DNA from 4 places in the Delftia sp. JD2 genome. Region 1 is predicted to be linked to each of the others. Evidence: predicted binding sites of a transcription regulator. Region 1 holds the regulator's gene; each other region holds the start of a gene.
What was found. The regulator FNR, encoded in region 1, switches genes on or off when oxygen is low (the NO sensors DNR and NnrR bind a similar motif). The targets are predictions, from matches to a motif close to TTGATNNNNATCAA.

Region 2: the regulator FNR is predicted to act here: its motif matches at 725-738, upstream of adhP (alcohol dehydrogenase AdhP).
Region 3: the regulator FNR is predicted to act here: its motif matches at 1,406-1,419, upstream of ACM14_RS08155 (diiron oxygenase).
Region 4: the regulator FNR is predicted to act here: its motif matches at 1,435-1,448, upstream of ACM14_RS28915 (hemerythrin domain-containing protein).

What each region holds. Positions count from the first base shown of each region.
Region 1 covers NZ_LFJT01000049.1:38,926-41,124, reverse strand. Annotated here, with positions in the region: gene hemN (oxygen-independent coproporphyrinogen III oxidase) at 1-605, opposite strand, end outside; gene fnr (fumarate/nitrate reduction transcriptional regulator Fnr) at 768-1,487, shown strand; gene ACM14_RS22480 (hypothetical protein) at 1,569-1,856, opposite strand; gene ACM14_RS22475 (FixH family protein) at 2,036-2,199, opposite strand, start outside.
Region 2 covers NZ_LFJT01000018.1:60,608-62,806, reverse strand. Annotated here, with positions in the region: gene rimO (30S ribosomal protein S12 methylthiotransferase RimO) at 1-650, shown strand, start outside; gene adhP (alcohol dehydrogenase AdhP) at 801-1,829, shown strand; gene ACM14_RS12175 (MATE family efflux transporter) at 1,894-2,199, opposite strand, start outside.
Region 3 covers NZ_LFJT01000010.1:99,230-101,428, forward strand. Annotated here, with positions in the region: gene ACM14_RS08150 (2Fe-2S iron-sulfur cluster-binding protein) at 1-419, opposite strand, end outside; gene ACM14_RS08155 (diiron oxygenase) at 416-1,378, opposite strand; gene ACM14_RS08160 (serine hydroxymethyltransferase) at 1,872-2,199, shown strand, end outside.
Region 4 covers NZ_LFJT01000095.1:2,969-5,167, forward strand. Annotated here, with positions in the region: gene ACM14_RS28910 (MarC family protein) at 173-820, shown strand; gene ACM14_RS28915 (hemerythrin domain-containing protein) at 874-1,374, opposite strand; gene ACM14_RS28920 (hypothetical protein) at 1,621-2,199, opposite strand, start outside.

The DNA.
Region 1 (2,199 bases):
CGCGCGGCCGCCACCAGCTCGAACACCTGCTCTGCCGGCTGCACGCGGTGCACGGCGATCTGCACCTGCTCGTCGAAGTCCTGCACACCGAAGCTCAGGCGGTTGAAGCCCAGCTCCTTGAGCACGGCCAGGCGCTCGACGCTGACGGTGCGCGGATCGACCTCGATGGAGTACTCGCCACCCGGCTCCAGCTTGAAATGCTCGCGCAACAGGCCCATCAGCGTGCGCAGCTCGTCGTCGGAGAAGAAGGTGGGCGTGCCGCCGCCCAGGTGCAGCTGGCTGACGGTCTGGCCCTTGCCGCAATGGGCCGTGTGCAAGGCCATCTCGCGCGCCAGGTAGTCCAGGTAGACGGCGGCGCGATCGTGGTGGCGCGTCACGATCTTGTTGCAGGCGCAGTAGTAGCAAAGCGACTCGCAAAAGGGCACGTGCACATACAGCGACAAAGGCATGGCACGCGCTGCGGTACTCGATTTGCGTTGTTGCAGCGCCAGGATATAGTCCTCTGCACCAAAGGCCTCGACAAAGCGGTCGGCGGTAGGGAACGAGGTGTATCGGGGCCCCGGTACGTCAAAGCGACGCAGCAGCTCTGGGGTGACAGCGGTCATGGGTTTTTTCCTCTAATACCTCGACTGTGCCGCAGCACATCGGTCATGTCCTTGACTCACATCAAGAGTTGTTTGAGGGACTGCTGCGACAATTTGATCCAACTCATCGCAATCCACGAGGTCACCGCCGGCACGCTGTGTGCCGCTGATGTTTATCACTCCATGAACCTTCAGACCATCAAAGCCTCCTGCTCCAACTGCAACCTGCGCGAACTGTGCATGCCCATGGGCCTGGATGCCGAGCAGATGCAGCGCATCGACGACATCGTGGCCACGCGCCGCAAGGTCAAGCGCGGAGGCCTGCTGTTTCGCAACGGCGAGACATTCACCTCGCTGTACGCCATCCGCACCGGCTTCTTCAAGACCTGCGTGGCCACCGAGGACGGACGCGACCAGGTCACAGGCTTTCAGATGGCCGGCGAGATCATCGGCCTGGACGGCATCGTCAACGACCACCACACCTGCGATGCCGTCGCACTGGAAGACGCCGAAGTCTGCGTCATGCCCTTCGACAAGCTGGAAGACCTGTCGCGCGAGGTCACGGCCCTGCAAAACCATGTGCACAAGGTCATGAGCCGCGAGATCGTGCGCGAGCACGGCGTGATGCTGCTGCTGGGCAGCATGCGCGCCGAGGAGCGCCTGGCCGCCTTCGTGCTCAACCTGGTGCAGCGCCTGCATGCGCGGGGCTTTTCCAAGTCGGAACTGGTGCTGCGCATGACGCGCGAGGAAATCGGCAGCTACCTGGGCCTGAAGCTGGAGACGGTGAGCCGCACCTTCTCCAAGTTCGCGGACGACAACATCATCGAGGTGCGCCAGCGCCATCTGCGCATCCTGGACACGGAGGCGCTCAAGCGCATCGTCAACAGCCAGCAGTGCCAGTGAGGCTGCAGGGGCGGCAAGCATTCATCCGCCAATGAACAAGGCCCGCGACAGCGGGCCTTGTTCATTGCGGCGGGCTCTCGCTCAGTCCCGCCCCAGCCCCTGCATGGCCAGATCCGGGTCGGGCTCGGAGACCACGCCGTCATTGAGATCGCGGGCCGAGCGGCCCAGCATGGTGGTCATCAGGCTGGAGAGCATGGTCACGCCCCAGAAGGCGAAGAAGGCCAGCGTGTAGATGCCCTGGCGCGACCAGCCCAGGTCGCCGAGCCAATGCAGCTCCAGCGGGTCCACAAAGGCAAAAACCAGCATCTCCATCACGGCGGCTGCCAGAAAGGCAGGCCAGGCAATCCACATCCAGCGTTGGGCCAACATCAGCGATCTCCTTGTGCTGTCGAGGGGTCGCCTTCATTGTGCGCCGCGCCAACGCATGGCGCCAAGCCCCGCAGCGCCCTGCACGCCTGTAGGAAACCCTCACCCGTCGCGCATGCCGGAGATGCGATCCGCCATGCAAAAAGGCCACGACTGCGGCCTGTTGCAGGAGTGCACGGCGATCAGCGGTCCGTGGGGTGATCGTGCGCGGGCGTGGCCGCATGGTTGCGGCCGGTGACGGCGGGCGCCATGCTCTTGGGCACTTCGCGCACGCCATCGGCACGCTCGTTGATCGTGATGCCGTTGCGGTAGTAGTCGGGGTCGATCACGGGATCGGCGCCATTGA
Region 2 (2,199 bases), on a different contig from region 1:
TGCGCCTGCACTATGTCTATCCGTACCCCAGCGTGGACGAGATCATTCCGTTCATGGCCACGGGCCGCGTGCTGCCCTATCTGGACGTGCCCTTCCAGCACAGCCATCCCGATGTCTTGAAGCGCATGAAGCGCCCCGCCAACGGCGAGAGGAACCTGGAGCGCCTGCAGCGCTGGCGCGAAATCTGCCCGGATCTGGTGATCCGCTCCACCTTCATCGCGGGCTTCCCCGGCGAGACCGAGCAGGAGTTCGAGCACCTGCTGCAGTTCCTGCGCGAGGCGCAGATCGACCGCGCGGGCTGCTTTGCCTACAGCCCGGTCGAAGGCGCTGCCGCCAACGAGATTCCCGGCATGCTGCCCCTGGAAGTGCGTGAGGAGCGCCGCGCGCGCTTCATGGCCGTGGCCGAAGAGGTTTCCACTGCGCGCCTGCAAAAGCGCGTGGGCCAGACCATGCAGGTGCTGGTGGACAAGTCCGTGGGCCTGGGCAAGAAGGGTGGCGTGGGCCGCAGCTATGCCGATGCGCCCGAGATCGATGGCCTGGTGCACCTGCTGCCGCCCGAGAAGGCCAGCAAGACCTACAAGGTGGGCGACTTCGTGAAGGCGCGCATCGTGGGCACGCAGGGCCATGATCTGGTGGGCCAGCCCGTGTAAGGCCTGCATTCGCATCCCTGAAAAGCGGGCAAGGTTTTCCTTGCCCGCTTTTTTTGTCCTTGATGGTCCAAGGCCTGATTTTGATCAAGGCGTTCAGGTCGCTTCGCTGAAATGCTGTACCTACTTTGACGCAAAGAAAGGATGGCGCGAATGAACAGGACCATGAAGGCCGCCGTGGTGCGGGAGTTTGGCAAGCCGCTCACCATCGAGGAAGTCCCGGTGCCCAGGCCCGATCCCGGCCATGTGCTGGTGAAGATCGAGGCCTGCGGCGTCTGCCATACCGACCTGCACGCGGCGCAGGGCGACTGGCCCGTCAAGCCCAATCCGCCCTTCATTCCCGGCCACGAAGGCGTGGGCTACGTGGCCGCCGTGGGCGCGGGCGTCACCCACGTGAAGGAGGGCGACCGCGTGGGCATTCCCTGGCTGTACACGGCCTGCGGCCATTGCGAGCATTGCCTGGGCGGCTGGGAGACGCTGTGCGAGCAGCAAAAGAACACCGGCTACTCCGTCAACGGCGGCTTTGCGCAGTACGCGCTCGCCGATGCCAATTTCGTGGGCCTGCTGCCCGGCAGCGTGGACCTGATCGAGATCGCACCCGTGCTGTGCGCGGGCGTCACCGTCTACAAGGGCCTGAAGGTCACGGACACCAAGCCCGGCAACTGGGTGGTGATCTCGGGCATCGGCGGCCTGGGCCACATGGCCGTGCAGTACGCCAAGGCCATGGGCCTGAACGTGGCGGCGGTGGATGTGGATGACGACAAGCTGGCGCTGGCCAGGCGCCTGGGCGCACAGGTCACGGTCAACGCCATGACCACGGACCCTGTGGCCTACCTGAAAAAGGAGATTGGCGGCGCACACGGCGCCCTGGTGACGGCGGTATCGCCCAAGGCCTTCGAGCAGGCGCTGGGCATGGTGCGGCGCGGCGGCACGGTATCGCTCAACGGCCTGCCGCCCGGCAGCTTTCCGCTGCCCATCTTCAACATGGTGCTCAGCGGCGTGACGGTGCGCGGCTCCATCGTGGGCACGCGGCTGGACCTGCAGGAGTCGCTGGACTTCGCAGCCATGGGCAAGGTCAAGGCCACCGTGTCCACCGACCGGCTGGAGAACATCAACGACATCTTCGCGCGCATGCATGAAGGCAAGATCGAAGGGCGCGTGGTGCTGGACCTGAACGCCTGACGCTTTGCCCACCCCCCAAAAAAACAGGCTTCCCTCGGGAAGCCTGTTTTGCATGGCGCACGCCTTACACCATGCGGCGGATCGGGCGCTTCTTCCAGACCAGCTTGTAGTAGGCGGTCTGCAGGCACAGCGTCAGGGTGTAGGACAGCGGAAGCGCCATCCAGATCCCCATCAGCCCGAAGCCGCGGCTCAGCCACCAGGCCATGGGCAGCTCCAGCACGGCGAGCACCGTGATGGTGATGGCCGTGGGAATGACCACATCGCCGCTGGCACGCATGATGGACGACAGGGCAATGAAGCAGCCCAGCAGCAGGCCGCTCCACAGCACGATGTACAGCAGCTCGATGGCCAGCACCAGCACCTGCTCGTC
Region 3 (2,199 bases), on a different contig from region 1:
AGCGGCAGGGTCAGGCCGATGCCGCCGGCCAGCATGACCAGGGAGTCCAGGCCCAGCACCAGGTCGGCCGTGATGTCACCGGCCACGTGGCCGAGCGGCAGCGTGGAGCCTGCGCGCAGCACCGCATGCATGTGGTCGGAGACGCTGCCCCGGCCCGAGCTTTTGACGGCAATGTCGAACTGGCCGGCGCCGTCGTGCTCGCTGCAGGGCTCGTATCGGGTGATGGAGTACAGCCGCTGCTGCACGGCGCCATTGGCGTCGGCATGCTCGATGGCCACATGCCGGCCGGGCCGCAAGCCGCCGAGGAACTGCGCCGAGGTGCCCTGCACGCGCAGGGTGTAGACCATGACGCCGCCCGCCTCTGCCCGTGCCGCCGCGCAGCGCGCCAGCGCGCTGCCTGCCTGGAGGGCGGCGCTCATGCCTGCATCTCCTCGAGGACCGAGGACACCAGCGCCACGCTGCCGCCCAGGTTGCGGCCCGCCAGGCCGATGCGGTCGATCAGGCTTTGCACCGAGTCGGTGTAGACACCGATCTCGTTGCTGTCGCCCACGTCGTGCAGGATGTCGCGCGCATGCGGCATGCCGACCATGGTGAAGACGGTGGACCAGGCGCCCAGTTCGTTGTTGGCGAACATCTGCACGGTCTTGAGGATGATGGAGCGCAGGTAGCTGCGCTCGCGGTTGCTCAGGCCCTGGACGATGTCGGTGGCCACCGAGCTGAAGACGCTGGAGTGGCTCCATTCGTCCACGGCGTGGGTGCGCGTGACCTCGTGGCAGATGGGCTGGATGGAGCGGTCCTCGGCCATGGTCTTGAGGTAGTCGGTGATCAGGGTCTCGCTGGCGCAGGCAATGGCGAAGCGCGCCAGGCGGCGCTCCCATTCCGCGCCGCACTGCGCCAGCACGCCGTTGCGCCAGCCTACGAGGTTGAAGTCCGCGTAGTCCAGCGGCGCCAGGCCGCGCATCTCGTAGATGTAGTTGCAGGCCATGATGGACATGCGGGTGTGCAGGGCCTCGTCCAGCAGGGCCTGGGACATGACGTCCTGCAGCAGCGCACGGTTGGCGCTGGGCGGCGGGGTCTTGATGATGTCCTCGCAGGCCGGCGTGACCACGTTGCACTCGATGTAGATGGTCTTGAGGTTGTAGATGCCCCAGGCGTAGGACAGGCATTGGTCGCGCAGGTGCTGTGGCGCCTCCACCCATGCCTGGTGATCGCGAAACGGCAGCAGCGAGGCGGTGAAGTCCTGCCGGGCGGGGTCGAACGCCAAGCCGCAGTAATCAGGCAGGTCCTGATTCACGGCCGCTCTTGACTTCCAGAGCAGGGACAGCTTTTTGAGCGCATCGCGCACGGCGTCATCTGTCCGAGAGATATCGAGATTCATTTTTCAACTCCGTGTGATTGAACTTGATTGATCTGAGTCAAATCGCCTATTCCCTCCCCCGCTTTCTCCATCTGCCGCAATCACCAATGGCGCTGCAAATAGCGCTTCAAATGTCGCTGCAGATGGCAGATACGTTGTCATGGATTTCTTCACTCTGTCATATTCCACCTTGAATCAATCTCCCCGGCTGCAGATTGCGAATAATTCGTGGCGGTATTGGATCTCATGACTTTCAACGTCTGGCGGCGAATTCTATGGAGAGAGCATGGATTCAAACAGACCTATTTTCGACAATGAACCAGACCGCTTTTTCAACGGTTTACATTGGCATGCCACCTTAATTGGTCTGCTCACCCGCTGAAACATGGTCGGAATCAAGGCCGCTGCACTTTGTAGACTGCCCATTACCGATGCGCCCTGGTTTCCAAATCCTTCCATAAACCGGACGCTGCCGATTCCTGTGCTTCAGCGCCTCCAAGACAGCCAATGCGACATGGACGATTTATCGCTTCCCAAAATCAATTCACTGGATCTTCAACAGGCAGACAGCGAGGCCTGGGATGCCATCGCGGCCGAGCGGATTCGCCAGTCACGCTCGATTGAATTGATTGCCTCTGAAAACTTCGTGAGCCGCGCGGTGATGGAGGCGCAGGGCTCGGTGCTGACCAACAAATACGCCGAGGGCTACCCGGGCGTGCGCTACTACGGCGGCTGCGCCAATGCCGATGCCGTGGAGAACCTGGCCATTGCGCGTGCCAAGGCGCTGTTCGGCTGCGCGCACGCCAACGTGCAGCCGCACTCGGGCAGCCAGGCCAACCAGG
Region 4 (2,199 bases), on a different contig from region 1:
TCTGAGAACCTGTTGTGATTTCCCGGTGGGCGGACGCGCCCCGCAATGCTGTAATGGCGGCGGGCCGGCCCGTGCGGCAATTCTTTCACAGGAGACATTCGATGGAACGAAAAGTCGTGCGTACCGGCAAGCGCCGGGCACAGGTGGGCGGCGGCAACCTACAGGGAATGCGATGGACCTCAAACCGCTGATCACGCTGGTGGCCATCATCAACCCGCTGGCCATCGTCCCCTTCTTCATCCACTACACCGAGGGATTCAGCGCCCAGCAGCGCCAGCAGACCATTCGCACGGCGGCGCTGGCCTCGTTCTGCGTGATCGCGGCCTGCGCCATCATCGGGCTGCAGGTGCTGGACTTCTTCAACATCTCGCTGCAGAGCTTTCAGGTGGGCGGTGGCCTGCTGCTGCTGATCAGCGCGATGAACATGCTCAACGCCCGCCCGGCCGAGGAACGGCCCAACGCGCCCACGCTGGTCGCTGGCGCGGAAAAGGCTGCCATGGGCAACAGCATTGCCGTGGTGCCGCTGACGATTCCGCTGCTGACGGGGCCGGCCTCCATGTCCACCGTGGTGATCTACGCCGACCAGGCACGCACCATCTGGCAGCACCTGGCCCTGGTGGGCTATGGCGTGGTGGTGGCGCTGGTGGTGATGGTCTGCTTTTCGCTGGCCGACCCGATCGCCCGCGTGCTGGGCAAGACCGGCATCAACGTGATGACGCGGCTCATGGGCCTGATCCTCGCGGCCCTGGCCGTGGAGGTGATGGCAGGCGGGCTGGTGAAGATCTTCCCCATCCTGGCCTCGCCCGCGATCGTGCCCTGAACGGGCTGGCTGACTGGTGGCCTTTCTGCCGGTTCAGATCGGCGCAGGCCGGATCAGGCCGGCACGGCCCGCGCGCGGTCGGCGCTGCCGTCGCAGGCACCGCCGCAGCCCGTGATGGGCTGCTCGGGCAAGGCCTCAGGGTGCGCCAGGGAGCCCGTGGCGGGATCGAAGCCCGCACTGCGCAGATGAAGGGCCAGCGCCGCATCCATGGTCTGCGCATGGTGCACGAACCAGGCCGCCAGCTCGCCCGCCATGCTGCGGATCACGGCCAGATCACCGGCCGCCGCCTTGCTCGCCCCCTCGCGCATCACCTGCAGCACCACCTTGTGCTGCAGGCTGTGGCAGTTGGTGCTGGTGAAGCGCGTGGACTGCATCCAGCGGTCTTCCTGGTCGAAATGCACCTGTGTATGCGCGATCAGCTCATCCCAGCGCGCGCACAGCTGCGCATCATCGGCCGCCTCCACCTCGGCCAGCAGCAGGACGAACTCCTGATGCACCTCGTCCATGGCCGGCAACTCCAATGCCAGCGCTCCGCTCCATTCCAGCACGGCCATATGCTTCTCCTGCCTTCATCGTGAAAGCCTGCAGCTTAGGAACAGCACCGCCCAACCCGTTTGACCCACATCAGCCAACCCGAAAACAGCAAAGCCCCGCGAGCGGGGCTTGGTCAAGGCGGATAAAACTGGCGCGCCCCAACATCAGGGACGCCAAGCAAGCGCCGCCTCGCGGCGAGGGCGTCGTCCCCCTCCCTCGCGTAGCGAGTCGAGAGGGGGAAGCGGCGTCAGCCGCTCAGGGGGAGCTTACTGTCCAAACTTCCGCTTGGCATCAGCCACGCAGGTGTCCTTGGCAGCGCCGCTCATGGTGTCGCAACGGGCCTTGGCAGCCTTGTAGTCGGCTTCGCGGGTTTCCTCGGCAGCGTCCTTGCGGGTTTCGGCCACGTTGGCAGCCTTGGCTGCGGAGTTGGACGCGGGCTCGGCCTGGGCCTTGTTCACCTTGGCGGCTTCCACGGCGTGCACGTGGGCGGCCTTGGCATCCTTCACGCAGACATCCTTGGCGTCGCCCTTGAGGTCATCGCACTTTTCCTTGGCGATGTCGTAGTCCGCATCAGCCTTGGCCTTGAGTGCCTTTTCGCTGTTCTTGGGCGAAGGATTGCGGCGCGATTCCAGTTCGGCCTTGGCCACGTTTTCCTGGCCCTTGGCCTGCTTCTCGCAGACGTCCTTGGCGTTGTCCTTGAGCGGCTTGCACTGTTCCTTGGCAGCCTTGTAATCGGCCTCGATCTGGTTCTTGGCGGCCGTGTGCTCCGCATTGGTCATGGCCATGGCGCCGGAGGCCATCAGGCCCAGGGCGACAGCGGAAAGCATATGGCGAAAGCGTTGCGG